Regions from separate parts of the Sphingobium sp. WR1 genome, predicted to be linked through region 1. Evidence: riboswitches for the same ligand, from Rfam matches in the RefSeq annotation. Region 1 holds a riboswitch; the other holds the start of a gene.

The links. A riboswitch is a leader RNA that binds a small molecule or an ion and turns the genes downstream of it on or off. The one in region 1 is predicted to bind cobalamin.
Region 2: it holds a riboswitch for cobalamin, as region 1 does, so the genes downstream of both, AC58EF_RS13180 (TonB-dependent receptor plug domain-containing protein) here and AC58EF_RS11050 (TonB-dependent receptor plug domain-containing protein) in region 1, are expected to answer to the same signal.

Annotation. Positions count from the first base shown of each region.
Region 1 is NZ_JCATID010000007.1:88,736-94,115, reverse strand. Features, by position in the region: partial or broken gene AC58EF_RS11055 (TonB-dependent receptor) at 1-549, opposite strand, end outside; cobalamin riboswitch at 722-944, shown strand; gene AC58EF_RS11050 (TonB-dependent receptor plug domain-containing protein) at 1,132-3,063, shown strand; gene AC58EF_RS11045 (ABC transporter substrate-binding protein) at 3,118-3,987, opposite strand; gene AC58EF_RS11040 (FecCD family ABC transporter permease) at 4,041-5,033, shown strand; gene AC58EF_RS11035 (ABC transporter ATP-binding protein) at 5,027-5,380, shown strand, end outside.
Region 2 is NZ_JCATID010000010.1:701-26,373, forward strand. Features, by position in the region: gene AC58EF_RS13140 (amidohydrolase) at 1-1,354, opposite strand, end outside; gene AC58EF_RS13145 (TonB-dependent receptor) at 1,435-3,765, opposite strand; gene AC58EF_RS13150 (RNA polymerase sigma factor) at 4,003-4,458, shown strand; gene AC58EF_RS13155 (FecR family protein) at 4,455-5,471, shown strand; gene AC58EF_RS13160 (TonB-dependent receptor) at 5,491-8,010, opposite strand; gene AC58EF_RS13165 (CbtA family protein) at 8,251-8,973, opposite strand; gene AC58EF_RS13170 (CbtB domain-containing protein) at 8,986-9,213, opposite strand; gene AC58EF_RS13175 (histidine phosphatase family protein) at 9,448-9,969, shown strand; cobalamin riboswitch at 10,033-10,291, shown strand; gene AC58EF_RS13180 (TonB-dependent receptor plug domain-containing protein) at 10,514-12,526, shown strand; gene AC58EF_RS13185 (PepSY domain-containing protein) at 12,531-14,018, shown strand; gene AC58EF_RS13190 (TetR/AcrR family transcriptional regulator) at 14,063-14,722, opposite strand; gene AC58EF_RS13195 (SDR family oxidoreductase) at 14,794-15,549, shown strand; gene AC58EF_RS13200 (hypothetical protein) at 15,546-15,683, shown strand; gene AC58EF_RS13205 (MFS transporter) at 15,715-17,022, opposite strand; gene AC58EF_RS13210 (MFS transporter) at 17,019-18,188, opposite strand; gene AC58EF_RS13215 (alginate export family protein) at 18,331-19,869, opposite strand; gene AC58EF_RS13220 (MBL fold metallo-hydrolase) at 19,882-20,880, opposite strand; gene AC58EF_RS13225 (TetR/AcrR family transcriptional regulator) at 20,941-21,687, shown strand; gene AC58EF_RS13230 (Lrp/AsnC family transcriptional regulator) at 21,684-22,196, opposite strand; gene AC58EF_RS13235 (Lrp/AsnC family transcriptional regulator) at 22,193-22,654, opposite strand; gene AC58EF_RS13240 (flavin-containing monooxygenase) at 23,002-24,501, opposite strand; gene AC58EF_RS13245 (LysR family transcriptional regulator) at 24,642-25,535, opposite strand; gene AC58EF_RS13250 (GlcG/HbpS family heme-binding protein) at 25,651-25,673, shown strand, end outside.

The sequences.
Region 1 (5,380 bases):
GGTGGCGGACAATTCGGTCGAATCGCGGCTGCCGTAAAAGGCGCTGGCGGCGAAATCGGGCAACTGGTCGCGGGTTGCGCTCGCCATCTCGATCGTGCCGGCGACCGCCCCCGCCCCGAAAACGCCGATGCCCCCGCCCCGGGTCACGCGCACGACCGAAAGGCGTTCGGGCGCCAGCGCGCTGAAGGGGATATAGCCGAAAAAGGGATCGGCGATCGGCACGCCGTCGAGCAGCATCAGCGTCCGGCTCGACGCATTGCCGCCCAGCGCGCGCAGCGTGGCGCCCTGATTGGACGGGTTGGAGGATCGGCTGTCGGACCGACGGAACTGCTGGAATCCGGCGACATCGCCCAGCACGCTCTCGATCCGCCCCGACGCGCTGTCCATCAACCGCTGCCGGTCGATCACCACCGATCCATAGGCCGGCGTGCCAGGCGGCAGGTCCAGCCCCGCGCCCGTCACGACGATGGATGGCGCGTCGCCCGGCGCTTCGGCCCGGGCGACGGTGGGCACAATCAGCAACAGGATGGACAGACAATGTTTCTTCATGGTGCCCCCTCGACTTGCCCCCTTTGTGGTTTTTCACCGTCTTTGCAAAGGAAAAGGGGCTGCGCACGTCTTCGGGCCCTGGGTCGATAGCCCCGCTTCCCACAGCAAAAGCGAAAGCCGATTGCGAAAATCGCAAGCTGCGCTAAGGGCGATCATGTGGGGCGCAGATGCGTCCCGCATGATCGCGCCGGTGCCCCGCAAGGGGCTTGAATGGGAACAGGGTGAGGCGGCTTTCCAGAAAGCCGGCAAATCCAGGGCTGTCCCTGCAACTGTAAGCGGCGAGCGCGATGCACGGGTTCCGGGCCGATCCGGGACAGCCACTGGGGAAACCTGGGAAGGTGTGCATCAAGCGACGACCCGCGAGCCAGGAGACCAGCCGGCGTGGGTCGCTCATGTCCCAGGTCCAGGGAAAGGCCGGGGCACGGAAGGATGTCCGTCGAGCGACGACCAAGCGGCGCGGGCCGCTTCGGCGCAGGCTGGTCGAGCGCAATGACGCCGGCTCGCCAGCCCTGCGCCGGTCGATCGCGATAGGCGCATCGGCAGGCCCCGCCTTCGTTGCCGGTGTTCGGAAGGGGGCCTTCCATGAAGTTCGTTACGACCATTTCCCTGATTGCCATGGCGGCGGCGACGCCCGCACTGGCGCAAACGCCCGATGGCGAGCCGGGCACGCCGCCGGGCGACGAGATCATCGTCACCGCGTCCCGTTCCGGCGAGGGCGTCAGGGCCAGCCAGCTCGGCGCGTCCGTCACCGTGATCGACGCCGCCACGCTGGAGGCGCGGCAAACCCGCGTCGTGTCCGACGTGCTGCGCGACGTGCCGGGCATCGCCGTCAGCCGCATCGGCGGGGTCGGCGGTCAGACGCAAATCCGCCTGCGCGGCAGCGAAGCCAATCATGTGCTGGTGCTGATCGACGGCATAGAGGCGGCCGACCCCTATTATGGCGAATATGATTTCGGCACGCTGATCGCCGATCCCGCCGCCCGGATCGAGATATTGCGCGGCCAGCAATCCTCGCTCTACGGTTCCGACGCGATCGGGGGCGTGATCAACTATATCACCCTGTCGGGCCGGGAAGCGCCGGGTATCAGCGCGCGGGCGGAGGGCGGCTCCTTCGGCACGGTCAGCGGCGCGGCGCGGATCGCGGGCGCGAGCGACGCCTTCGACTATGCGCTGTCCGCCTCCTATTATGACACGGACGGCTATCCGACCGCGCGCGGCGGCAGCCGGGACATCGGCTCGCAAAGCCTGGGCGCCAGCACCAAGCTCAACTGGACGCCGACCGACGCCCTCAAGCTGACCGGCGTGCTGCGCTACAGTCTGACCAGGGCGGACACCAACAATAGCGAGTTCGATCCGGCCAGCCCGCTTTTCGGCTATACCGTCGACAGCCCCGGCGTGCGCTATCGCAACGAAGCGCTCTATGGCCTGCTGTCCGCGCAGGTCACGGGGCTGGACGGGCGCTGGATCAGCACCTTGTCGGGCCAGTTCGCCGACACCACCCGCAAGGGGTATAACGCCTTCGGCTTCGACTATGGCGACAAGGGCCGCCGCTACAAAGGCTCCCTCACCTCCAGCCTGACGCTGGGCACGGAGGCGGTGACGCACCGCATCACCGGCGCGGTCGATGTGGAGCGGGAAAGTTTCCAAAACACGACGCCATCCGATTTTGTCTTCCAGGGCAAGCGTCATACCGACAATCTGGGCCTGGTTGGCCAATATGAACTGACCGCCGGCCCCCTCTCGCTGGGCGGGTCGGTGCGTTACGACGATAATAACCGCTTCGAAGATACCACCACCTGGCGCGTTCAGGGCAGCTATGCGCTGCCGACCGGCACGCGCATCCGCGCCGCCTATGGCACGGGCGTCAAGAATCCCGGCTATTATGAACTCTACGGCTATATGGACGGCACCTATATCGGCAACGCGAACCTGAAGCCGGAAAAATCCGAAGGCTGGGAAGTCGGGCTTGAACAGAGCGTCGGCGGCTGGGCGACGATCGGCGCGACCTGGTTCGATTCCACGCTGAAGGATGAAATCTATACCAGCTACCCCGCCCCCGATTTCATCGCCACACCCGCCAATCGCGACACGAAGAGCAAGCAGCATGGGATCGAGGCGTTCGTGAGCGCCCAGCCCTTGCCCCAACTGCGTTTCGACCTTGCCTATACATGGCTCAACGCCAGGGAGGATGGCGTGCGCGAAATCCGTCGGCCCAGGCATGTCGCCAGCTTCAACACCACGGTCAGCAGCGCCGACCAGCGGCTCTCCGGCACCCTCACCATCCGCTACAATGGCCGCGCGACCGACACGGCCTATACCGACCCCAGCTATGCCCCCGTCACCGTATCGATGCGGGAATATGTGCTGGTGAACCTCAGCCTCGACTATAAGCTGGCGCGGAACGTCGCGCTGTTCGGCCGGGTCGAGAATCTTGCCGACGAAGACTATGAGGAAGTGTTCAGCTTCGCCACCGCCGGGCGCGCCGCCTATGGCGGCGTCCGCCTGAGCTTCTGACCTGTCGGGCGACGCGCGGCACCCGGCAGCGCGTCGTCTCGTTAAGAATGAATGTCAGCGATGCGCCCTATCCCATTGCATAATCTGTCCGGCCATGCTGCGCGCGGCAAGGGCATAGGCCTGCGTCCCGCACACGGTCCAGGCTTGCGGGATGCTGATGCGGGGAATGTCGCGCAGCGCGGGATGGTGCAGCATCTCGCTGCCCTGATCGGTCGCGCGGTCGGTGGCGCTTTCCACGATCAGGAAGTCGGGGCGCGCCGCCACCATCTCCTCCAGGCTGACCTGCGCCAGCGGCGGCTTGCCGAGCTTCGCGGCAAGGTTCACCAGCCCCATATGCCGCATCAGATCGTCGATCAGCGTGCCCGTGCCGGTCATATATCCCCGCCGCTGATAATAGGCGGCAACGCGGCCCCGCCCCGGCCGGGGAAGCCCCGCCAGTTCCCTTTTCATCCGCGCGACCATGGCCTCGCCCCGATCGGCATGGCCGACCGCAACGGCGGTCGCCCGGATCGAGGCGTAGATATCCGCCAGACTGTCCGCGCTCTTAAGGTCGAGCGTCCGGTAGCCGCGCCGGTTCAATCCCCCCGGCATGGCGCTGCGCCAGGCCGGCAGGCCGGCGACCAGGTCCGGCCCGATCGCCAATATCTGCTCGGCCGAATTGCGGAGCAGCGGCAGGCCTCGCGCTCGCGCCGCCTCGGCCGACATCTCCGCATCCCTTGCGTTGCGGGTCAGCCCGGCGATCTGGCTGCGGTCGGCCAGCGCAAGGACAAGCTGGTCGGCGCAGAGGTTCAGCGACACGATACGCTGCGGCGGGCGAGCCGGCCCAGTAACTGGTGCGGCGACCGGCGCCCCGGCCCGGAGCACCGATCCACCCGCCACGAGCAGGCACAAGCAGGGGGAAAGAAGAAAGGCCTTGCGCAACATGGTTCTCCCCATAATCGCCGGCGCATGTGCGGCAAATGGCTAAGATGATGGAGATGACGCAAAAGCGCATCCTGCTCCTTTCGGGCCTGACCGTCCTCACGGCAGCGGCGGCGATCGGATCGCTGCTGCTAGGGGCGGTCGACATCCCCCTGCCCCACATCTGGGCCGCGCTTTGGGGCCATGGCGACAGGGTGACGGACATCATCCTGTTCGACCTGCGCCTGCCGCGCACGCTCATAGGCCTCGCCGTCGGCGCGATGCTGGGCCTGGCGGGCGCGGCGATGCAGGGCTATCTGCGCAATCCGCTGGCCGAACCGTCGGTGCTGGGAACGTCGAGCGCGGCGGCGCTGGGCGCGGTAGGCGCGCTCTATTTCGGTCTGGCCGAGCTTCATCCGGTGATGCTGCCGCTCCTGTCGATCGGCGGCGCCTGCCTGTCGCTGCTGCTCCTTTTCTTCCTCGCTGGACGGTCGGAAAGTTCGCTGACGCTGATCCTTGCCGGGATCGCAGTGGCGACGCTGGCGCAGGCGGGCATCGCCCTGGCGCTCAACCTCTCGCCCAATCCCTTCGCCGCGATGGAGATCATGACCTGGCTGATGGGCAGTCTGGAAAACCGCTCCTTCGACCATCTCTGGATCGCGCTGCCCTGTATCGTCACCGGCATGGTGCTGCTGTTGTGGGATGGCCGCGCGCTCGATGCGCTGACGCTGGGCGAGGATGGCGCGCAGGCGCTGGGCGTGGACCTGCGCCGCACGCGCTTTCGCCTGCTGCTCGGCACGGCGATCGGCGTGGGCGGCGCGGTGGCGGTGTCGGGCGCGATCGGCTTCATCGGCCTGATCGTGCCGCACCTGTTGCGCCCACTGACCGATCGCAGCCCCTCGGCGATCCTGCTGCCCGCCGCGCTGGGCGGCGCCGCGCTGCTGACCTTCGCCGATATAGCGGTGCGGCTGATCAACATCATGAACGAACTGAAGCTGGGCGTGGTCACGGCTTTCCTCGGCATCCCGATCTTCCTCCTCCATCTGATGCGCGAGCGGCGGCTATGGTGATGCTGGAACTGGACGCGATCCGCGTCACCCTTGGACGACGATCCGTCCTGAACGGAATCAGCGCGCGCTTCGGAGCCGGCGCCCTGGTCGGGATCGTCGGCCCCAACGGCGCGGGCAAGTCGACGCTCGCACGGGCGATGCTCGGCCTTGTCCCGGTGAAAGGCCATGTCCTGATCGACGGCCAGGACGTCGCCGCCCTGCGCCGCGACGCACTTGCGCGGCGGGTCGCCTATCTGCCGCAGGGCCAGACGCTCCATTGGCCGCTGACGGTGGAACGGCTCGTCGGCCTCGGTCGCTTGCCCCATCTCGGCCCCATGTCGCGCATCCGTGGCGAGGATGCGGCGGCG
Region 2 (25,673 bases), on a different contig from region 1:
TTGCCTCGACCAATGTGTCGGGACTTTGGAACAGCTGGGCAGCGGTCAGTGCTATCGTCTTCGCAGCCGTAACGGCGCCCTTCACGCCGACGCTGCTGCCGCTCGCCGCCACAGCCTGCCAACTGTGCGGCGGCGTCCCGGGCGCCCAGGTGGCCGCGACCATGCCCGCAGTGGGCGTCGTGTAGCTCACATCGCCCACGTCGGTCGATGCCGACGACACCTGTCCGCTGGTGTAGGGACCGACCGACCCGTCGCCCATGCGCGTCCCCTTGGGGAAAGTCGACTGGATCTTGCTGATGAAAGCCTGTTCCTCCGCCGTATGAGTCGGAAGGGTCAGGCTCTTCAGATTATCGTACATCACATGGCCGAGCGTGTCGTTGGGCAGCAGGTCGAACGTGCCGCCGACCTGGTCGAACTCGACCGTCGTGCCGGTCCCGAGAGCCGCGCCTTCCGCCGCCTTCTTCACGCGCTCCATGATGTCCGATACTATCTTCTGGTCCGGGTGGCGGACATAATAATAGACCTCAGCGGTATCCGGCACGACATTGGGCGCCTTGCCGCCATCCGTGATGACATAGTGAATGCGCGTTTCCTGCGGCACATGCTCCCGCATCATATTGACCATATTGTCCATCGCCTCCACGCCGTCCAGCGCGGAACGGCCGCGGTCGGGAGCGGCGGCGGCATGGGCGGCAATGCCGTGGAAACGAAATTTGCCGCTGATATTGGCAAGCGCCCGCCCCTGCGATGCGCTGTTGCTGTCGGCGGCATGCCAATGGAGCATGGCCGACACATCCTTGGTCAGCCCCTCGCGCACAAGGAAGACCTTGCCCGATCCGCCTTCCTCGGCGGGCGCGCCATAAAGGCGCAGTTCGCCCTTTATGCCGTGCGCGACCATCCATTTCTTGGTCGCGATCGCCGCTTCCACCGATGCCGCACCGAAGAGATTATGACCACAGCCATGGCCAGCAATGCCGGCAATTGGCTTGCGTTCGGGTTCGGCCGCCTGCGGCAGGCCGGGCAATGCGTCGAATTCCGCAAGAATGCCGATGACCGGGCCGTCACCCGTCTTGAAACTGGCGATGAAGGCGGTCGGCATACCCGCCACGCCCGCATTGATGGCGAAGCCGGCCGCCTTCAGTTCCTTCTGAAGCAGCGCGGAGCTTTTCGTCTCCTGAAAGCCGACCTCCGCATAGTTCCAGATCGCCAGCGCGTTCCTTTCCAAAGCGGGCGTGTTGCGATCGATGTCCGTCAGGATCGCCATGCGATCGCTTTCGGCAAGCGGACCGGCAAGCGCCGGAGCGGAAACACCTGCCGCGAGCAGGCTGAGCAAGGACCAGGCAATTGACTTCATGGACACGCACCCCTTGGATATTGGTTCGAAACAAAAAACGGCCTGCATGAGCAAAGCCCCATGCAGGCCTTGCCGGCAAGTCAGCGCGCGCCGAACGCCATGCGCAACTGCACGCCAATGACGCGCGGTTCATTATAGACCAGCGAAGTCGCCGTGATGGACGGCGTCACCACCCCGCCGGCGGCGGCATAAGTCACGTCGAACAGGTTGCGGACAAAGAGGCCAAGATCGATGCCCCGTCCTTCGATGTCATTCAGGTCGAACTTCAGATTGACCGTATCATAGGCCTTCTGGATGCCGTTGGTATCGAGCGGCCGTTCGACATACCAGACCTTGGAACTGTGGAACCAGTTGGCGTTGATGACCAGTTCCGCAAAATCGCCGAGTTCATGGGCGTAGCGCGCGCCCGCCCCCAGCGTCCATTTGGGCGTGTAGGAAAATTTGTTGTTGACCGGGTTGGTACCGAGCAGCGGCACGAAAGCCGCAGGCGCCGCATATTCGTCATATTTGGCATCGGTATAGGCGCCAAAGCCCGTCACGCTGAAACCGCGGACCGGCGTCACGGAGAAGTCGAATTCCGTCCCCTTGATGGTCGCTTTCGCCGCATTGATGATCAGATTGCCCGGATCGTTCGACGGATCATTGTCCCCGTCGAAGTTCGCGCCCGGGAAGATCGCGCGCTGGATATTGTTATATTTGCTGGTGTAGGCAGCGATGTTGAAGCGCCCCTTCACATCGCCGATCCGCCAGCTGCTCTTGATACCCGCTTCATAGTCCGTGACCTTTTCGGGCTTGAAGGTTTCAAAGCCGTCGAAATAGGAGGAAAGACCGCTCTGATTGAAACCGGCCGCGCGATAACCGCGACGGTTGGTAATGTAGAGGAAAAGATCCTCATTCACCTTATAGTCGAAGCCCAGGGTCCAGGTCGGCGCCTTCGACTTTTCGGCCCCCGTCTTGCCGCCCTGCTCTTCGCAAGCATCCGGGCCAATGCGATCGAGCGTGGACAGCATCGCCACCGAACAGCCCGACGACTTGTCCCATGTATAGCGGAAGCCGCCGTTGAAACGCAGGCCATCGGCAAAACCGCCAAAGGCATAGCCGATCTGGCCGAACAGCGCCTTGCTGGTCGCGTTGTTATAATTTTCATTATAGGTGAAGGTGCGGCCCGGAATGACCGCCGCATAGGTAACGCCGCCATTCACGCCTGTCGGATCGCTCTTCAGATAGAAGGCGCCTACGATCCAGTCGAGCTTGTCGTCGAACAGCTTGCCCATGATCTGGAACTCGTTCGAATATTGCTCGACGGCTGTGTTCGACAGGCTTTCGTTGAGCTGGAGATAGGTGCCATCCATGTCGCGCACGGCGTCGACCTTGCTGCTTCGATAGCCGAAGATATTCTTGAAGGTGACAGCGCCCACATCCAGCGTCGTGGTGTTCGCAATGCCCCAGAAGGTGCGGTTGGAGCGCGGTGCGATGCTGGTCGATACGTCACGCACGCCATTCGCCCGCTGCTCGGCTAGGGCGATGTCGATGTCGCAACCCGCGACGCCGCAATCGAAATAGGGGGCGTTGACCGCCGTGCGGGCATTGCCGCCGCCTGCGACCGCCGGGTTCGGATAGACGCCATTCAGGACGGTGCCGGTGCCATTTTCCTTTGCCTTATAATAGTCGAAGACCGTCACATTCTTGAGGCCATCGATCGGCTCCAGCAGCAACGAACCGCGGAAAGCATTGTTGTGACGATCGTCCAGATCGCCACCGACGCCATGATTCTTGGTATAGCCGTCGCGGCGGGCAATCTGCCCCGCCAGGCGCAGCGCCGCCTTGTCTGCGACGACCGGAACGTTCACCGCGCCTTCGAAGGTCCGCTCATTATAGGAGCCGAGCGTCAGCTGCCCATAGCCGCCAAAGTCGTAATTGGGCGCGACCGGATAGAGCAGCAGCGCGCCGCCCGTGGTATTCCGGCCGAACAAAGTTCCCTGCGGCCCCTTGAGCACCTGGATTGAGCCGACATCGAAGGTCGGCACGATGCTACCTTCATTGGGCAGCGGAACGTCGGCGAAATAGGTGACGACCGATGGAGCCGCCGCGCCCGCGGTGGCACGGCGCTGGCCGCGGATCACGATGCTCGGCGTGTCGCGCGAGGTTTGCGGCGCGACGTTCAGGCCCGGCGTGGTGTAGGTCAGGTCCTGGGTGCTGACCACGGCCTTTTCGCGCAGCATCTCTGCATTGAAGGCGGTAACGGAAACCGGAACGGTCTGCGCGCTTTCCTCACGGCGGCGCGCCGTGACGGTGATCTGCCCTCCCGGATCGTCGCTGACCTGCGGCGCGGTCTGGGCATGGGCGCCCGGCGCTGCGATTGCGACGAGTGAACTGGCGAGCAGCAATGCGGATGCTGTACGATAGGCCATAAGTCTGATTTCCCCTTATCGTGGCTCGGCCCTCATTTCGTTTTTCGGAAGGGCCGATGATCGCAAGACGCAACCGCGCGCCGATCATTCGGGGTCATGACAAAAATATTTCAGATGACGCTCTTCACCTCGCTCGGCTAAAGGGTCGGCACCGATCGACCGGAGCAAAGTGCCATTTTCTCGCTACGCAGGACATCGCCGGCCCCTGTCGCGCCCTCGCGCGATCTGTCGGCCTATGTGCCTGCGCTACGTCGTTATATCGCCAAGCGCGCCGATGCCGTCGATGTCGACGATCTGGTGCAGGACGTGCTGCTGCGTATGTATGTGCGCGGTCAGGCCGAAGCGATCGACAATATCGAAGGCTATCTGTTCCAGGTCGCAGCCAGCGTCCTGACCGACCGCGCACGGCGCGATCGGACCCGCGAGCGCAGCGCCCATTGCGAGTTGACGGACATTTTCCACCCGGTAGAGGATCGCACGCCCGAGCGCGTGCTGCGCGGGCGCGAGGATGTGGATCGGCTGGTCGAGGCATTGGAGGCGATGCCGGATCTGACTCGCGACGCCTTCGTCCTGCATCGCTTCGAGGAAATGTCCTACGACGCGATCGGCGAGCATCTGGGCATTTCAACGAGCGCTGTCGGGCGGCATCTGATGAAGGCCGTGCGTTTCCTCGCCGCGAGGGACTTACCATGAACAAGGCTTTCGACGCCCGCGCACTGGAACAGATCGATTCTCCGGAAGCGACCGCTGCGGCCTATTTCAGTCATTTCCGCTCTCCCAACGCCACGGCCGAGGATTATCTGACCTTCGAGCATTGGCATACTCGCGACGAGGCGCATCGCAAGGCCTGGGCGCGGGTCGAGCAGGCATGGGAGGAGGCCGGCAAGATGCGCGCCGACGCCCGGATCCTGGCCATTCGCGAAAGGGCGCTGGCCAATCGTCGTCCGCGCCGCAACTGGCGCCGCCCGGTCGCGGCGGCGGCAGCCATAGGAGCCTTGATCATCGGCGGCCTTGCCTGGCAGCGGCACCAGGATATGCCCTCCAAACTCGCCCAGGTGGAAGCGCGCACATTTTCCACCGGCATCGGTCAGCAAGCATCCTTCCGCATGTCCGATGGATCCATGATCACGATCAACACCGGATCCACCCTGTCGGTCAGCGAAAGCGACACGCGCCGCAGCACGCAGGTGAAGCAGGGCGAGGCTTTCTTCGAGGTGGCGAAAAATCCCCGCAAACCCTTTGTGGTGGAAGCGGAAGGCGTGACGGTGACGGCGCTCGGCACGGCCTTTGCCGTCCGTGATTTGGGCGAGGATGGCGTGCGGGTGACACTGGCGCATGGCCGTGTGCGCGTCGACATGCCCGCGGTGGCCGGACAGCCAGCCCAGTCGACCCTGCTTTCGCCCGACACCCAATTGACCTGGCGAGCCGGCCGCTACAGCATCGCGCCGGTGAATCTCCGCCAGCAGCTTGGCTGGCGGCAAGGCATGGTCGTCTTCGATCGCACGCCGCTCGCCCAGGCGGTTGCGGAGATCAACCGCTACAGCTCGCAGGAGATCGTGGTCGCCAGCGCCTCTCTTGCGCGCCGCCCGATCAGTGGCAGTTTCCGTGTCGGTGTCACGCGTGGCTTCCTCCAAAGCCTGGAGGCCAGCGGCATCGCCCGCGTCGCCAACGAAAGCGCCACAGGCGCCGAACTGGTGGAGCCCTGAACGCCACACGCCGCAAAGACTATTCGAAGCTATATCGCATCCGCAGGCCAAAGGTCCGCGGCGCCCCCGGAATGATCGTGGCGGCCGTAAATATCGGATTGAGCGTCCCGCCGGCGCTTGCATAATAACGATCCGTCAGATTGCGGCCCCAGATTTCCAGATCGAGCGGTCGCCCCCCTACCCGCTTCCAGCCGATGACCCCGCCCAGAAGACCATAGGTAGGCTGGATGCCGAAACGCTCATTCGCCCGCTCGGCGAAGCGGATCGTGCTGACATGGCTGTAGTCGACCCCCAGTTCCAGCCGCCCCAGATTGTCAGGCAGCGGAAATTCCCGAACCAGATTCACGATCCCGCTAAAGCGCGGCGTATAGGAAAAACGGTTGTTGATCGGGTCACTGCCCAGCAAGGGCGCCAGCAACGCAGGCGCATCGACTTTGGTATAGCGCGCATCGACATAGGACAGGCTGACCGTCGCGCGCAGATGAGACCCGATGCTGACCGCCAGTTCACTATCCATCCCCATCACGCGGGCGCGCGAGATATTGACGTAGAGGGAGATGGGATCATTGTCAGGATCGCCGTCGCCATCGAAGTCGGGATCGGGAAACAGCGCCCGCTGAATATTGCGATAGAGGCCTGCATAGACGGCGGTGGCGTAGGAGCCGTGGATTGGACCGATTGCCCACCGTCCCTTGGCTCCCACTTCGAGATCGGTGAAACTTTCCGGGCCAAACTGCTGGAACGGCGCAAGTCTGCCGCCCAAGGTCGGACTGTTATAGCCCCCCGACCGGAAAGCCCGCCGACTTGTCAAATAAAGGCTGCTTTCGCCCCGCCTCCGGGTCAGGGCGGCCGTCCAGGTCACTCGCCCGGATTGGAAGGAGGTCAAAGATCCTCCCATGTCGATGCAATCAGTCCGCGACAAGGGCTGTGCGTCCACGCTGCGCAAGGAACAGCCTCGCACCCGTTCTCCGGTATAGCGCAGTCCCAAATCCGCCGTCAGTCTGGGCGCCAGAGGAACAGTCACCTGGCCAAAGATGGCCGTACTTCGAAAGGTCTGATAGTTGGCGATGCTGCTGACCGGTTTCCCCGGTCGAACGAATTGCGCGCTCCTTTGCAACATGGTCCCCGCCGGCGCGCTTTCGAGGAAGAAGACCCCGGCGATATAACGCGCTCCGCCCAGCCGGCCCTGCACCTGAAATTCCTCGGTCAGCTGCCTCAGATTGGCGCGGCCGCTCAGGTCATTGATCGCCAGCGGCGTTCCGTCGCCATCCAGCGCGTTGACGATCCGGGTCGACCGCCAGCCTGCGATATTACGCAACAGCAAATCGTCATCGCCATATTCTGCGATGTTCGTCACCCCGCGGAAGCGCCGTCTGAAAAGCGGCGAAAGCCCCGATTGGGACGTCCTCCTCCCAAGCCCCTGTTGCCGTTCCAGCAAGGCATCGACATCACATGCCCCCTGACCACAATCGAAGTAAGGCGTATTTTCTGCCGTGCGAGCAGTCCCACCGTCATAGACGCCTGTCAGTATCTGGGCGGAACCCCGCTCGTCGGCATTGAGCATATCCAGCGTAAGGAGTGATCGAAACATCCCTTCCGGCGCGAAACGCAGCACCGCACGAGCGGCATCGCTATGCACGTCATCCGCCCTACCGCCCGATGCCATGTGGACGAAGCCATCCCTTCGCATCCGCTGCCCCGCAATCCGCAGCGACCATAGACCCATCGGGGGCAGTTCTACTGCTCCCTCGATCCGGTTCATGCCGTAATTGCCGACATCGGTCTCGACATAGGATGGCATGTTGTTGCCCGGCTGGACGGAATGGAGCAGAATCGCGCCGCTGGTCGTGTTGCGGCCGAACAATGTTCCCTGCGGCCCCCGCAGGATCTCGATGGAGGCCATGTCGTAAAGCGGTGAAAGGGCCGCCTGGTTAGGCAGCGGCACCTCTTCTTGATAGACCACCAGAGGAAGGCGGTTTTCGTCACTGATCGATCGCCGTTGCCCACGCATGACCAGTAGCGGCGTCGCGCTGGACGTCTGGCCGGTGGCGACAAATCCCGGTGTGACGCGCGCCAGATCGGCCAGCGTCCTGACCGCCTGCCGGCTGAACTCATCGGGACCATTGCGCGCCACCAGCAGCGGCACCTCTCCCCCCTTTTCCAGCCGCCGCCGCGCCGTGACCAGAATGTCAGTATCGCTCGCCGGGCCGGGGGCTTCCACACTTGCCGAACGGGATAGGGCCGGCTGCACGATATACAGGTTCCTGCCGACGCGAAGAATGTTTACGCCCAGCCCTCGGGTCATGTGCCTCAGCGCGCCCTCGGCCGCCATGGCTCCATGCACCGGCCTTGTGCGCTTGCCCTCCAATCCGGGGGCATTCAACAATATCTCGACCTGTGTCTGCCTGGCCAGTTCCGCGATCGCGGCGCTCAGCCTTTGCGAAGGCACATCCACTGCGCCGGTCCTTGCTCGGGCGTCCATGGCCATTGTCGCAGCGGCGGCCGTCAGGATGGAGGTGCAGACGATGCGAACGAACAACCGGCTCTATCCCTGATGTCCCCTGCTTGCCAGGTAAGACATATGTTATCCAGGGATCGGTATCGGCGAAACGGTCCGATCGCAAGCCGTCGCACGCCTTGCAACCCCGTCCAGATTTGGAGCGTCACGATCCACTTTGTCCTGACTGGCTTCCGGCTCCGGTCGATTGCGGTCAGGCAGCTTTGTTAGCGAACATCCAGCAAAGCTACCATCAAGGATGATCTGATCGTCATCCGGCAACTATTGACGCTTGAGAAGGCGTTCCGCCCAAAGGCCGAAGACGATGCCGATCGTGGCCCAGAGCAGCAGTTGCGTGGCAATCGACCCTATCCGGAAATCCCATAGCAGCGTTGCCGGGAAGTCTGCAGGCACCTCATCAATTGTCGGCAGCAGGAACTGACCCAGTCCGACCAATATGAGATAGGCCCCGGTCGCCAGCAGAGTTGCATCGAAACCCCGCCATGTGCGCAGCAGGGAGGAACGCAGCTTGCCGGCAATGACAGCCCCGCCCAGCGACAGGATTAGCATCCCGAAATAGGCTGCGGTGCGAACGCCCACGGTCTCATGCTTGCCGACGGCAGGGGGCGTCTGGGGATATTTGATCCCCGGAACGATCACGACCAACAGGAAAGCGAGGCCTGCAAGCAGGAGGGCGAAGCTGCGCGGCCCGAGCTGGCCGACGCGACCATAGCCATAAGCGAAAACCAGCGAGAATATGCCGCCAACCGCCGCTCCATAGAGGGCAAGGGCAGTGAACAGGCCCGCCCCCTTCTGCGTCTCGCGACTGACGAGTTCCTCCCCCCCGTTACCACCCATGGCGCTCATATCGTGCGCCGAATGGGACTGTTCATAGGCGATAGCCAGATCGATCTGGGGTTCGGCCACCATGCGCGCGCACAGGGTCGACAGCAGGGCCGCGAGAATGCCGGCGAGCATCCCGCGCCACAAAAGATCCTTCGTCATGGAAAGGCGGCATCAATGGCAGGGAAAGCCGAGGAGATGCCGGCCGTCATGCACATATTCATGCACATACATGCCGCCGAAAAGCGCATAAGCGCCTTGTTCCGTGCTCACAAAGTACAGGAAGATCATGGCGATCAGCGTGCCTAACACCCCCCAGGGCAGAATATCTTTCAGCGGGATCGAGCTGCTTCCGCGGACGGGAATGAAACCATCGTCGAACAGGGCGGCGGTTATTGCCATCATCATACTCCGTTGCGGGATTGCGCGTCCCGATAGGTCATCAACTCAGGCGAAGGTCTGACTCTCGACGCGGCAAGCCGACATCGATTACAGTGGCGCGACCGTCCCGGATTTTCACCGGCTTCTTCATCCTGAGCGCTGCCGCCCCTTTGAACCCTTAGGCAGACAGCGTCAACTTGTTCGGAGGCATTTCTGACCGCATCGCTCATCCTGCTTTGCGCCGCTTCCACCCGAATGAGCAGAATCGGTGGATTTGCCAACACCGATGAACCGCTCGATGCGCGCGGGCGCAAGGATGCCTCCGGCTTCAGACCGCCCAGGGCAAGCGATCGGTTCATCAGCAGTCCAGCCCTTGCAGCGGCGGAAACGGCCCTGGCCATGGGCGTGAGCGCCCAGCGCGAAGAGTCGCTTGCGGACATGGGTGCCGGGCGATGGGCGGGGCTGAGCTTCGCAGATATCCATGAGAAGGAGCCTGAATCATTGGCTGCATGGCTGGGCGATCCCGCGAATGGCGCGCCCGATGGCGAAACCCTGCCGTTCGCTCAAGAGCGGATCGGACGTTGGCTGGATCGGTTGGTCCATGATGACCGGGGCATATGCGCGATCACGCATCCCATGATGATTCGCGCGGCACTCATCCACATGCTGGGCCTAACCCAAAGCGCCGCGCTCGCAATCGATCTGGCACCGCTTTGCGCCGTTACCTTGTCCTATAACCGCATGTGGCGCCTGCAATCGATCGTGCCGAACAACTGATCTCTTGCGGCGCCCGGCCGCTCGCTGTAACAGCCCCGCGTTCGGCACGGCTCTGGGCTTTGCCGGATACAAGATCGCGCCGGTGTCCCGAAAGGGACTTAATAGGGAACGCGGTGCGGATGGCCTTCCGTATGGAATTCCATCCCAATCCGAGGCTGTCCCTGCAACTGTAAGCGGCGAGCGCGATGCACATGCGCGGCGGGGCAAAGCGTCCCACGCCGCTAGCCACTGGGCCGGACGCTAAGTCATGCGAGGCCTGGGAAGGCCGTGCATCAAGCGATGACCCGCGAGCCAGGAGACCTGCCGGCGTCTGGTCGCTCTTGCTTTGGTCCAGGGGATGGCCAAGGCACGGTGAACTCCGTTCGAGCGGCAAATAAGGTGGCGGCCTGGCCGCAACGGCGCATTGCGCCGGTCGCTTGCCTGCGTCCGGCTCACGCCCTTGCAACCGTTACGGAGGTTTTCCGTCACGGTGTCGGACCGTTCGTAACTTGCGACGGCAGTGGAGAGCGGAAAGCTCCCGATGTCAGATTTTGGGGGTTCGAACATGAAATCCATAACACAGATATTTTGCATAACCGCGTCCACCATCGCTTTCGCGACAATGGTCGGGATGGCCCATGCCGAAGAAGCAATATCCGATGGCGAAAGCATCGTCGTCACCGGCCAGAGCCTTGAAGAAACGCTGCCTCAAGAGCTGTCCGGTTACGGCCATGACATCGTGACGCTGGACGAAAAGCGCATCAAGGACAGCGGGGCAGTCGATCTGGCCCGAGTGCTGGAAGGCGTGCCCGGCCTTTATATCCGCTCGCGCAACGGTCCCTTCACCTATGTCGATGTGTCTCTCCAGGGATCGCGTACGCAGGACGTTCTTTTCACGCTTGATGGCATCCGCCTCAACAACCGCCTCTATGGCGGCACCTCACCCAACGACACGTTGCCAGCCAGCATGATCGAGCGGATCGAGGTGCTCAAGGGCGGTGAGAGCCTGTTTTACGGGACGCAGGCATCCGCCGGCATCATCAATGTCGTGACCCGCAGCTTCACCGACGATTTCAACGGTCAGGTCAACGCCGGTATCGACAGCCGCGCCGGCACGACGCTCGACGGCTATGTCCGCGGCGGTGTCAACGGACATCGCTTCGTCGCCTATGCCTCGCGCAGCCAGTCTGAAGGCTATACGCCGTTCAGCGCCTATCAGCCCAGCCTGACCGATACCAAGCTTGGGCACGACCTCTGGTCGGCCGGCGTCAAATATCAATATGAGTTCACGCCCGACCTGGCGCTGAACCTGCAATATCAGCACACCGAGGCAAAGCTCGACAATCTGTCGGCGACCCGGATCAGGGAAAGCCGGAACGATCGCAATGAGGAAATCGCCAGCGCCCGCCTCGACTATACCGCGGACGATGGCATCCAGTTCTTCCTGAAGGGCTATTTCCACGACTGGAAGACGGCCTATGTCCAGATCCGCAACCCCATTCCATCGGGACCGCCAATCGTGGTCTACCCGGCTGGAACATTCTGGGGCTATCAGGACTGGGGCGGCAGCGCCGTGGTCAAGCTGCACCTGCATCCGGGTCTCGAATATCTTCTTGGCTATGATTTCCAGAGTTTCAACGGCCGCGACGACGTCCTGCTGATCGCGCCGACCAATGAAAAGGTCCATGCCGGCATCTTCCAGGTCCGCACCACCGACGAATTGTCGGCGAAGGGCAAGCTGGCGGCGGGACTGCGCTACAACAAGACCGGCGGCGCCAAGAAGACGATCTGGAACGCCTCGGGTCGCTATGATTTCAGCAGCGCCTTCTTCATGGAAGCCAATGGCGGCACGTCCTTCATCCTGCCGGACGCATCGCAGCTTTACGGCAACGATCCCTGCTGCGAGATCGGCAATCCCAATCTCAAGCCCGAGCAGAGTCTGAACTTCAATGCGTCCGTGGGCGGCCTCCTTCCCGCAGGCGGGGCGGAGATTCGGTGGAAGGCGACCTGGTTCGAACGTCGGATCACCAACCTCATCGACTATGACTACGACAATCCGGCTTTCCCTGAAGGCACCTATTCCAACACGGAAGGCAAGGTGCGCTCGCGCGGCGCGGAGTTCGAGATCATCGCCAGCCTGGCTGGTGGCTGGAGCCTCAACGCGAGCTACACTTACGCACGCATCCGCAATCCGGGCGCCACAATCCAGCGCGATCGCAATCCCGAGCAATATGCCAAGGGGACGCTCGCCTATACGCCGGAAGACAGACCTTTCGGCGTGAACGTCGCCTTGAGCTGGATCGGCGACACCTGGTCGACGCTATCGGGCTTTGGCCGCCGCAACTATGGCAATTATGCGCTGGTTGATGCTGGCGCCTATCTTTACGTCGATGGCGATGCACGTCGGAACAGGTTCGGTATCAATGTCGAGAATATCTTCGACAAGGAATATGCGACACGGGGCTATTCCTCGGCTGTGACCGACGCGGGCGTGCTGGACGGGACCAATAGCCGCTTCTCCTTCTTCAACCGGGGCGTACCGCGCACGCTGCGTGTGACCTATGGCCTGAGCTTCTAAGGCCATGCTGAAGCCGATACTCTTCCTCCATCGCTGGCTGGGCGTCGTTATCGGGCTGCTCATGACGATCTGGTGCCTGTCCGGCTTTGTCATGATGTATGTGGATTATCCCCGCCTGATGCCGGCCGAGCAGCTGGAGGGGTTGGCGCCCCTCCAGCGGCCCGCACCGGAAATATGGCACAAGATCGACATGGCGCCCGAGAGCGCCCTGTCGTCCGTCCGCATCGAAATGATGGCAGGACGACCCGTGTTGCGGGTTACGCCGGCGCTGGACCCGACCCGGCCCATCGCGCAAATGCGCACCATCCCGGAAGCCATCGACCTGATCGACGGACAGCCGTTCAAGGGCGTCGGCAAACAGGATGTTCGGTCTATCGCCGGCGAATTTGCGGCGGGCAGGCATATTGAAGCCATGCCGGACGCTATCACCGAAACATCCATCGACCAGTGGACCGTGCAGACCTACCGCCGCAACGCGCCGCTCCATCGTGTGGATTATGCCGATCCGGCGGGCACGCAAATCTACATATCCGGCCGAACCGGTGAGGTCGTGCAGCAGACGAGCCGTTTCGAGCGCTTCTGGGGCTGGCTCGGCGCCGTACCGCACTGGCTCTACCCCACCTTGTTGCGTCAGGACGGAGCCTTGTGGAGCCAGGTGGTCATCTGGACATCCCTGATTGGCTGTTTCCTGACCGCCACCGGCCTCTGGGTGGGGGTTGCGCGGCTCAGGCGAAGGCGCGATGGCTCCATCGGATCGCCCTATCGCGGGATCTGGTGGTGGCATCATATGTTCGGCCTGTTCTTCGGCATCCTCACATTGACCTGGGTCGCGAGCGGCCTGTTCTCGATGAACCCATGGGGCTTTCTGGACAGCATGGCCGGCTTTGCGGAACGGAAGCAGCTTGCCGGCGAAATGCAGTGGAGCTCGGTTCGTTCTGCCCTGGAACATCTGCCCGGCTTGCCGAAAGAAACGGTTCGGGTCGAAACCGCGCCATTGGGTGGTAAGGTCTATCTCATCGTTATGGAACGGCAGGGCAAGTCGACGCGCTACGATAGCAACGGCCAGCTCTCGCCACTTGAGGAGGGCACCCTCAAATCCGTGATCGTCCGGTCCATGCCATTGACGAAGCTGGAACGGCTGACCCGCGAAGACAGCTATTATTACAGCCACAAATTCCCGGCGCCTCTGCCTGTCTGGCGCGCGCAGCTTGATGATCCTGAGCGGTCGTTGCTCTACATTGATGCCCGCTCCGGCCAGCTTGTCCGGGCCTTCGATCGCAACGGCCGGGGCTTCCGATGGCTGCAGGATGGGCTTCATAGCCTGGATTTCCCTGTCCTGCGCACTCGGCCAATCTGGGATCTGGTCGTCCTCCCCTTGCTGGCGATGGTCACGCTCATATGCGGAACCGGAACGTGGATGGCGTGGAAGAAAGCACAGCGCGACTTGCGCAGAATCCGCCGCCGGCTTCGTCCCCGGTTGTTGAAACAGTGAAGAGGCTGTTCCTTTGCAGCCTTGCGCAGGCCAAACCCCAAACCTCAAAGCGAAAGGTGGGCTTGCGCTGTAGCGCCTCGGTTGGCTGCAACGAGATACGCATGACACACCTGCGGCAATTCGCGGCGCAGACATGCAAAATTATCTTCGGAAGCGTCTGCTTCCATGACCACTCGGACGGAGCCTCCAAGCAAAGCTGCCAGCATGAAGGCGACCGAAGCCCGATCGGCAAAGTCCGCATCTGGTGCGACGGCGAGCAGGCTTTCGATCATCTGCGTCATGCATGTCGCCGCCCTGTTCATGAGTTCTGACAAATCGAACTCGGCGGCGATGCCATAGATGGCGCGGGACGCGACCATGTCCGCCATCTTCGCATCGAGCCAGGCCGTGGCAAGGCCTTCCGCAATCGCCTTGAGGCCGCATCCCATCAGACGCTCGGCTGCGTCCCGCATAGCGCTTTCAATCAGATCGAACTGGCGCTCGACCAGTGCAAACAGCAGCGCCTGTTTGTGCGGATAATATTGATACATCGTCCCCACCGATACGCCCGCCCGTTCAGCTACGCGCGTTGTCGTGAGCCGTCCTACGCCGCCCGCCAGCAAAACCTGAATGGTCGCGATGTGGATAGCCTCGATCGTCGCTGCGGAACGAGCCTGTCGCGGCGTTTTGCGGGGCCGGAGGACCGAAGGCTCGGGTCGGTTCATATGCGAATTCCAAAACTGAAGGATCGTTCATATCTTGGTGGCTCCGACGGTCCCCCGCAAGGAGTTTGACGATGAAGACGATATTCATAACCGGCTGCTCGACCGGATTTGGACGTGAAACGGCCCTCTATTTCCTCGACAAGGGCTGGAACGTCATCGCGACCATGCGCAATCCCGGCGCCAGCAGCTTGCCGACTTCAGACCGGATACGGTTGCTGCCGCTCGACGTTACCGATGCGAACAGCATTGCGGCCGCGGTCGCCGAGGCCGGCCCCATTGATGTGCTCGTCAACAATGCAGGCGTCGGCTGGCTCAACGCCGTCGAAGGCACGCCCATGGCAATAGTGCGGGATATCTTCGAGACCAATCTCTTCGGCGCCGTGGCGATGATGCAGGCGGTTCTGCCGGACATGCGCAAGCGAGGATCGGGCGTGATCGTGAATGTCAGTTCCAGTTCGACTTACAAGCCCTTGCCGCTGCTGTCCGTCTATCGCGCCAGCAAGGCTGCGATGAACGCGCTGACCGAATCTGCTGCGCTCGAACTGGCGCAGTTCGGCATCAGGGCGCGGGTTGTCATGCCCGGCATGGCCCCCTCGACCAGCTTCGCTTCCACGGCGCAGGGGCAGATCATGGAAGCAGGTGGCTTCCCCGAACCCTATGCCGAATTCGCGCAGCAGACGCTGACCATGATGCAGAGCGCCGGAACCGGCCCTGTCACCACGGCCCAGGACGTGGCGGAAGCCGTGTTTCGTGCGGCGACGGATCCTGATTGCCCTTCGGTATTGCCGGCTGGCGCAGATGCGATCGCCTGGTCGAGGGGCGAATGAAGGCGATCGGGAGCAGAGTTGCCGCCCGCGAAACCGTCACCATGCTGATCGATCAACTATTCGCCGAGCAACAACGGCGCATTTTCGCCGACACCGAACTGGACAATCATTCATCGATCGCCTTGCTCGCCTGAGACGGGCTGGCATCCTTGTCTATTTCGATGTCTATTTCGATGTCTGTGCGTGCCTTCCGAGCAGCAGCAGCGCCAGCGCGCCGACAAGCGAGCCGGTCGCCATCAACGCTGAAACCAGGTCAAGGCCGAAACCGGCGCTGAACAGGAAGCCTGCCACGATCGGCCCCAATGCCGCACCGCCCCGGCCAATGCCGATCACAAATCCTGTCCCGCCCGCGCGCACGGCGGTCGGGAAGACTTTCGCGAACAGAGCATAAAGGCCGACGACGCCCGCATTGGTGCAAAATCCTGCGACCCCCGCGACCAGCGCCAGTTCGGTCAGGCTATCCTGCCCCTGTCCGAACAGCGTCACCAGCGCAGTCGAAGCCAGCATGGCAATGATGACCAGCGCCCGAACGCCGATGCGGTAGGTCAGCAGGCTGAGGAAGGTCGCTCCGGCAAGTCCACCGACATTGGCCCACACCAGCACGTCGCCTGCCTGGGACGCGGCATGACCCATATCGACCACGATCTTCGGAATCCATTTCAGGATGAAATAGAAGGTCATGATGTGGCAGAAATAGGCGACGGTCAGCAGGATGGTGCTACGCGCAAGATCCGGTGCGAAGAGTTGGCGGATCGATGCCTTCGCCGCCTTCTCCGGCGCTGGGGGCAGGCCCGTCGCACGCTCATGCCCAAGCCGGCGCAAGGTCGCGTTGATCCGGTCCAGCGCATCAGGGCCGCGTTTCTGGACAAGGAAGCCGACCGATTCGGGCAGCAGGAACCATGCGATCGGCAGAAAGGCCGCCGTCACCACCGCGCCGAAGCTGAACACATCGCGCCAATGGCCCTCCGCCAGCAGGCCCGTGGCGATCGAGCCGCCAATGATAGCACCCATCGGATAGCCCGACGCCATGATCGCCACGGCGAGATTGCGGTGGCGATCATTGGAAAATTCCGCGACCAGCGCGTTGGTGCAGGCCAGCATTCCGCCTATGCCGAGGCCGGTGAGGAAGCGGATCGCCGACAGGCCCGCCACCGACGTCGCAAGCGTCGCCATCCCCATGCCGCCGGCCATGATGACGAGGCATCCCAAAACCGTGGGCCGCCGCCCGATCCGATCCGCGACATTGCCCAGAATGACCGATCCCAGGGCCATCCCGATCAGTTCCATCGACAAGACCAGGCCCAGCGCCGCACGATCGATGCCCCATTCGCTGGCGATGCCAGGCGAAGCGAAACTGATCGCGAGCACATCGAAGCCGTCGAGGGCGTTGAGCAGGATGCAAAGCGTAACCGCCGCAATCTGCAGCGGGCGCATCGCATTTCGGGAGAGGATGAATTGGGGATCTTGGGTCATATCATCTCTGAATCGACAGGGTGAAAATGGGCGCGGTCGATGCGGCCGTAGATCCTGTCGAGCAGCGCGCAGGAGAACAACAGCAACGGCGCGGGCAGGGAAAGGCAGAGCAGCACGGTTCCACTCGCCATTCCGATCATGACCAGATAGCCGACAAGCAAGGGGCCGCCCGCGGCGCCCAGCCGGCCTATGCCCAGCGCCCAGCCAAGGCCGGTCGAGCGGACGGACGGCGGGTAGAAGAGGGCCGCCGCCGCGATCACGCCCTTCTGCCCCCCGCCTATGCCGATCCCGGAGAGAAAGGCGGCGGCATGAAAGGGGAAACCGCCCCGTGCGGCGAAGCATCCAAGCAGGAGCACGCCCGCAAACCCCATGCCGCCCAGGGCGAGGAGCGCGCGGAACGGCCCCAGGCGATCGGACCACCAGACGGCCGGAACCGCGCCAAAGGCGGTGCCGAGGGTGAAGAAGCTCGTCGCAGCAACCCCGCTGCCATAGGATTGGCCTTCGCGCGCGCTCAATAAGGGCATCCATGCCTGCAGCGCGTAAAAGAGACCAAGCCCGATGGAGAAGATCAGCCAGAACAGCAGCGTCCCGACCCTTAACCGCGGCGCGAACAATATGGGGAGGGGCCTTGCAACCGGCCGGATTGGCGCGCCCGGCGGCAACATCTTCCACAGCAGCGCAGCGGAAATCAGCGCCACTGGAACGGAAAAACCCCATGGCGCCCGCCATCCCCAAAGCGGCACCAGCCAGCCACTCATCAGCCCGGCCACCAGAAAGCCGCTGGAGAAGGCCAGATAAATGCCGATGACCTGCGCGCCGCGCCATCGCCGCCTGCCATGGCGGCTGGCGATCGACACGGCACCGGGCACGGCGGCACCGACCGCCATGCCGGTCATGAGGCGGCCGAAAGCCAGCAGGGCCACGCCGGACGCCGCGAGACAGAGCAGGGTGGCGGCGGACAGGCCCAGCAGCGCGCCGCAGATCACCACCCTTTCCCCTACCCTGTCGGCCAGCGGCGCCACGAACAGATACCCCAGCAACAGACCGAAGATCGCAACGGACAACAACGGTCCCGCCCAGTTGCTTGCCAGGCGCCAGTCCCGCACCAGCCCCGGCATCGAAAAGCTCAGCGTCTGCAGGGCATAGCCGCTCACGAACAGCGTCATGGCGCAGCACAGGATCAATTTTGCGCTATCGGATCGCATCCCGACCACCGCACCTCTCTCCTCCCCTTTCCCGCAGCGCAACGGAGGACGGGCTCCTGTTCCGGCTGGCACGGTGATCGGCAACGGGACGGCGGCCACGGCGTCAGAACCGCAGGATCAACATTGTCTGGACAAACAGATTATCGCCATAACCCGCCCGGCGTAAGACTTTTCCGGCATCGGCATAATTCACGATGCCCGCCAGCGAGACATGGGGATTGATCGTCCAGTTCGCCTTGAGACGCGCAATATTGGCGACGTGCCTGCCCGCGACATTCTGCGTCCCGACATAGGGCTGCGCATTGCCGCGAAAGACGGCGTCACTTTCATCCGGCCGCCAGTATAAGCCAGCCTCACCCGTCAGTTGCAGGCCCTTCGCGACCGGCACCGCCAGCGTCGGCGCAACACCCATCATGTTGATCGCGCCCAGATAATTATCGTCGCTGAAGATGATGGTCGCATTGTAAAGGAAGTTGAACGCGCCGATCCTGCCGTCGCTGTCGAACGTGCCGCCGCCCGACGCAAAATCGGCATGGAAACCCAGCCGGGGCGCGGCGCCGCCCTTGCCGATCGCGATCGACTGGTTGGTGCTGACCGCCCAGGCGTCGACGGTGCGATGGCCGAAGCGGCCATCCTGCTTCATGGCCGTCCAATCGAAGGCGAAGCGCCCCACCCGTCCCCACAGACGCGCGCCATAGGTCTCACGCCGCTCCGAACCGGAAAGCTTGCCCAGCGTGCGGTCGTCATTCTCGAAATGATAGTAGAAGGGATCGAAATAGATTCTCCCCTTCCCTCCCATGATCGGGCCGTCGGCCGCGACGAAGCTGCCGTAGACGCCGCTCAGCGTTTCGCCGTTGCCGATCGCATCGTCAAACAGGGCAGCACCCTGCCGCGTCGGTTCGAACCGGAAGGCGCTGAAGCGGAAACGCCGCCAGTCCATCGACAGCCGCGCGCCGTTCATCGATACGCGGATATTGGGGTTCTCGCGCGGGCTGATGATGAAGCGCGGGCCGTCGAAAAATTCCTGCCGCCCGATCGTCACCCGCGCCACGCCGGATCCCACCGGCGCACGGAATTCACCGAACAACTGCTGCACGATGAGGTCATTGCGCTGGATCGGAATGGCATTGCCCTCATTCTTCCCGAAAATCTGCCCCGAAGCAAGTTCGCCATAGATGCGCACCGCCGGTCCGATCCGCAGATCCGCCGCAATGGCCGTGCGCGAGAGAAACTCGATCCGGTCCGCCTTGTCGTTGAGCAGCGGCCGGGTGGACAGGCTGACGCTGCTGCGATGATCGCCGTTCAGCGACAAGGACATGCTGCCCTCATCGTTCAGCGGGATATATTTGAGCGGCGACGCCCAATCTCTCCTGGCCTTCGGATCCTTCAGGAAACGCCAATCCTCGGCATTGCGCAGCATGAAATAATGGGGACCAAAACGGGGCCCCTGCCCATCCGCTTCGGCCGGATAGGGCGAGGTCAGCGGGTTGCGTTGCTGCTGCGCCGGGGCGACGGCCGGTTGCGCCGACACGCCTTGCCCGCCCGCAGCCGCCAAGGCGCAGCCCGGTAGGAACAAGGCAATGGTCAGGCATCCGGCAAGGCCCCGATCGCGCAGCCGGCATATCCGGTTGCGCATCGTCATCCTCTCGTCCGTTTATTTCAACGGGATTTCCATGAGATCGCGACCCACCACGATCTCGCCCCCATAATGTTTGGCGACCTCGTCGCGCCACATCGCGTCGGTAATCCAGTCCATGTCTCCAGGCACGAAATGGCTGAGCACCAGCTTCTTGGCCCGGGCGCGGGTCGCGATCCGGCCGACCTGCTCGGCCGTGGTGTGGCTTTCGATCAGATGGTTGCGAAAGGCAGGCGTCCCGTTGGCAAGCTTCACCAGCTGGTCGACGCCAGGAACATAGAGAACCTCGTGCACCAGCACGTCGACGTCGCGGGCGAAGTCCGCGAGCGCCGGATTGAAGGCTGTGTCGCCGGAATAGACAACGCTCCCATATTGCGTTTCGAACCGGTAAGCCAGATTGTCGAGCGGCGGATGGGGCGTGGTGAAGACGGTGACGCTCACGCCGTCGGCCGACATGACCGATCCCTGCCTTGCCGCAAGGTCATGCGCGCGCAGCAGCGTCGCCGGGTCGGCGCGCCCTTCATCAGCCATGCGCGTGGCGACATCCATGCGGTTGAGACGCCAGAAATCGGCCGCCATCGCCTCGATCCCGACCGGCCCATAGGCGTCGACCGGGCGACGCAAGGCGCCGGCCGCCCACATATTATAGACCAGATTGCCGAATTCGAGTTGATGGTCGGAATGCATGTGCGAGATGAAGATCGCGCGGATGTCGGCAAGGTTGAGCCCCGCCTTAACGATCTGCGCCGTCACGCCCATGCCTGTGTCGATAACATAGACATTGCCGTCCACCATCAGCGCATTGGCGGGGTTGGACCGGCTTCCGCCGACGCGCGGGCCGCCCTTCGTTCCCAGCAGCACCAGTTTCGCGCCCGAGGCGGACACGGCCTTTGGTGTGGTCGCCTGCGCGATCAGGGATTGCCCGGTGCAGGCCAGAAGCCCTCCCGCGGTGACGGCCAGGGTCGTTCGCAGCATCGAGCGACGGTCGGCCATGGGATTGAACGAGGCTGTCTTCATGCGATCCTTCTCCATCGAATCCCGATGCGGTCGGGCTCGTTGACGTCCGCCTATCATCGGATGCGGCATCTCGTCAATACGAATGAGATTCTTATTCTGTTTTTGGCCCCGATGGACAATCCGTGCGGGATCGGCAATGCAGAGCGGATGACCAAGGCCATTCTAGCACCCGATATCGACGAAGATCTTGTGCGGGTCGGGGTCATTCCCGCGCTTCAGTTGCGCAGCCGCACCTTGCGAGACCGGCTGATCCGGGAATCGCTGGCGATTGCGCGGAAACATGCCTTTGACGATATCGGCATCAGCGACATCTGCGCCGCCGCGGACTGCTCGACCGGCGCCTTCTATTCACGATTTCCCGACAAGATCACCTTGTTCAAGGCGGTGATGGTCTTTGCTGCCGCCGAGTCAGGACCATTGCTTGAAAATATCGTTCGAACTTCGCCGTTCCGGGAAATCCTGCCACGCCTGGTCGAGGCGCAGGTGGCCCGCTATATCGAGCAGGAGACGTTTTTCCGCTCGGCCTTCAAGGTCAGCCTGGATGCAAGCGAAGCCTGGGAGCCGTTCCGCCGCAATGCGCACAATCTTGCCAGCACTTATATCGAGCGATTGATGGGAGAGCAGGATATTGATCAAGGCAGCATCAGCACCGACAGCGTTCGTTTCGCCTTTCAGGTCATGTACGGCGTACTGAACAATACGCTCAGCAACCGCCCTGGGCCATTCATGCTCGATAGTGCGGAGTTCCCCCGATTGCTGGAAGAAGCGGTGGTCGCCACGATGCGCATACCGGGCCTTTCGGCCTAGCGCATTTCAGTTGCCCTGAGATCCGCTGTAGCACCGCGCGTAATCTTGGCGATGCCGGCCTCATATTTGAGATTATGGACCGAAATGGACGCCTCGACCCGCTGCACGCCGGGCAGCAGCCGAATATGGTCGGTGATCAAATCATTCAACTGCTCGATATTGGTGAACAGTCCCATGGCCAACAGGCTGTAACGCCCCAGCAGCGCCACCACGCAGGTGATTTCCGGAATATCCGACAGACGGTGCGCCAGATCGGAAATATGGGAGGGGTCCGCGTCGATCCCCAACATGCAAAGATTGGGCGCGCCAGCCATGCGGAAATCGGTCACGACGGTGAACTGGATCAGGCCTTCGCTCTGCAATTTCCTGATCCGCGTTCGGATCGTTCCTTCGGTCACGCCCAGTTCCGCAGCGATGGCGCGGTTGGAAATGCGCGCGTCGCGCGCGAGCTTTTCGACGATCCCCCGATCCAGCTTGTCCAGGCGTGCCCAACCTTCCGGCAAGCTCACAAGGGCACCACGTTGAATTCGAACTTCACAATGTCGACCGCGATGCCCGACGCGATGTGCGCCACTCCCTCGATTGCGGCGATATGGTCGAACAGAAATGTCTGAACCTCGGAGAAATCGTGGAGCACAACGAGCAGTTCGATGTCATGCTCACCGTTCATGATATTGACGCTGAGTATTTCCGGCAGCTCCGCCAGGTCGCGCCCGACATCACGAACATTGCGCCCCTGCACCTTTACCCCCAGGGCGATGATGACATTATAGCCATGGGCGGCAAAGTCGGTCACCGCCACGACGCGCATCACCCGCGCATCCTCCATCTTCTGGAGGCGGGCGGACACGGTCGCCGCCGTCACCGATAGCCGCTCGGCAATTTCCTGGTTGGTCGCGCGGCCATTGACCCGCAGTATATCGATGATGCTGGTGTCGAGACTGTCCAGCGACGGGGACATCGCCATCCGTCCGCTCCTGATCTGCATATAACCCCGTCCTTCCCCGAAGCCGCCTCGCCCCTAGCTGCACCGGAACGGAAAGCGCCTGACCCCGGCGCCCGCCTACTGGCATGATCGAGCGCCCATTCCCTCCTTGCACAAGAAAAACGTCGTTCGTCAAATATTCTACGACGAGCGGAGATTTTCTCCAAAAAATTGCTGCATATGCGTATTCTTTAATGGAATGGGAGACGCAGAAATGATCTCCGACAGGGCGCGGCGTGACCGGATGAGCATGTCCCCCCAACCCGTTCCAAGTCGTGAAAAATGGAGGGCGGCGGAGCGGGAAAGAGGATGGACCGCCGCCCCGTCCGTCAGGCCGGCACCGCCGGTTCGGCGACTGGCCGCAGGACATAGTCTTGCCAAACGGGCGCAGCCATGGCCTCGGCGAACGCCTCATAGCTCCAGGGCCAGCTGGCCGGGACGCCGGTCGCATCGAGATACCAGCTTGAGCAACCCGAACCGAAAATGGTGGTGCGCGCCGCCGTCACGCGCCGCTCCTCATAGGCCTCATGCGCGGCGATGCTCGGCTCCACCGTCCGCGACTGGCCATCCCACAGGGGCTGGAGCAACTGCGCGATATAGTCCCACTGCCGCTCGGCAATGTCGATCAACGAGAAATTGCCGACCGGCCCGGTCGGGCCATTCAACATGAAGAAATTGGGGAAGCGCGGGATCGTGACCGCATAATAAGCGGTAGGACGCGGCGACCAGACATCGTCCAGCGACAGGCCGTCCCGACCCAGAACCTCGGTCGGCCGGATGAAGCGGTCGGCCTGAAAACCGGTCGCCAATATCAGCGTATCCAGTTCCCGCAGTCGCCCATCCTTCAACCGGACACCGTTTGGCTCGATATGGGATATGCCTTCGCGCTCCACATCGACATTGGGCTCCTGCACAGCATCATAATAGCGCCAAGAGTAGATGAGACGTTTGCAGGCCGCGCGATAGTCCGGCCGCAATTTCTCCTTGAGAACCGGATCGCGCACGCTGTTTTCCAGATTGTCCAGACACAATGTTTCGATCATCGCGATATCCGGCCCGTCAACTTCCGTGATGGCGCGGGTAAAGCGATGAATATTGTTCCAATATTCCTCGTCATAGCGGATCGCGTCGATCAAACCCGGATCGCGGCGAAATGCCTCACGCTCCTCTTCGCTATAGCGGAAATAGGGGACGGGCATGATCCATTGCGGCGACCGCTGGAAATGCACCAGTGTATCGGCGCGATCGTGCAGCGCGGTGATGATCTGGACCCCGGTCGATCCGTTGCCGACCACCCCGACCCGGGCGCCGTCGATCCGCGCGTCGTCCTGCCAACGGGCGCTGTGGAAGACGTCGCCGGCAAAATTGTCCAGCCCGGCGATGTCGGGCATCCGGGGATGATGGAGCACGCCCGAGGCCGCGATGACGATATCGGCTTCCACAGTTTCTCCGGTGGAAAGGCCGAGGAGCCAGCAGCCGTCCGCCTCGTGCCAGACGCAGGATATGACTTCACGACCGAACTGGATGTCGGGCATGATCCCATGTTTGGCGGCGGTCAGTTCGAAATAGGTCCGCACCTCATCGCCCCGGGCATAATAAGCTTCCCATTCGGCATAAGGCTCGAAACTGTAGGTATAGGCGTGGGCCGGCACATCGCAGGTCAGCCCCGGATAGCGGTTGTCGCGCCAGGTGCCGCCCAGCCGGTCCGCCTTTTCATAGATGACGAACCTTTTCCCCGCTTCCTTGAGCTTGATGCCGGCCAGGATGCCGGCCATGCCGGCGCCGATGACGACATGGCGAAGGGGCTGACGGTCGATTGGGGTGGACAACATACTCTCCTGCCGATGGTTATGATTCGTGCCTACATCCCCCTGTTTCTTACGCATCCTCCAATTGGATTAACCGTTGCATGGTTGTCTGAGACGCTTCGGCGTTCCCGCCCGTCTTTGTCCGGACGCCGCCGTTCGGCTCAATTTTTTCCGACCTTGAGCGCATCTATAACCGCACGCAGGCCCGCCGAGAGATATTTGCGGGTCGGATAATATAGGTAGAGCCAGTCCTCCGGGACGATCCAGTCTTCCAGGCACGCAACCAAACGCCCGCTCTCGATATAGGGTCTGGCACGATCCTCCCAGATATAGGCCAGCGCAACCCCGGCGAGTGCCGCCTCGATCATCAGTTCATGATCATGAAGGGCGAGCGGCCCTTTCACCTCGATATCGATCTCTTCGCCGTTCCGCCCGAACGACCAGGGATAGCCGACGCTGCTCGGATACATGTTGCGGATACAGATATGATGGATGAGCTCGGCCGGGGATCTGGGGGCAGGCCGCTGCGCGAAATAGGCGGGCGAACCAACTACCGCGAAGCGCAATCGCGGGTTGATCTTCACGGCGGTCATCCCGTCGCGCAGACTCTCGCCCAGTCGAATCCCGGCGTCGAAACCTTCCTCGACGATGTCGACGAGGCGATCCGTCGCGACGATCTCCAGCTCAAGATTGGGGTTGGAGGCAATCAGCGGACCGATCGCCGGTCCCAGGACGAACGGAGCGATCGAATTGGGAGCATTGATCCGCACCTTTCCGAACGGCGTGTCGCGGAACTGGTTGAGTGCATCGAGCGCCGAGCCGATGTCGCAAAACGCCGGCGACAATTGTGTCAGCAGCATTGCCCCCGCATCCGTCAGCGAGACACTGCGCGTCGTGCGGTTGAGCAGTCGGATGCCGACCCTGGCCTCGAGATTGCTCACCGCATGGCTGACTGCCGATGCGGTCACGCCGCGCTCCTCGCTCGCGCGGCGAAAGCTGCGATGCCGCGCCACGGCGTCGAAGGCGGCCAATTCGGAGAGGTCGGTTGCACGCATTAATGATTCTCACTCAGTATTGATGCGAAAACTATTACCCTAATCGACGCAGTCGAAAAGGCGCAAATCGTCCCTGCCGCCAGCGAATGGCTGGCAACATTCAAGGGGACAACCGATGGCAAGAATCGCAGACAGTAT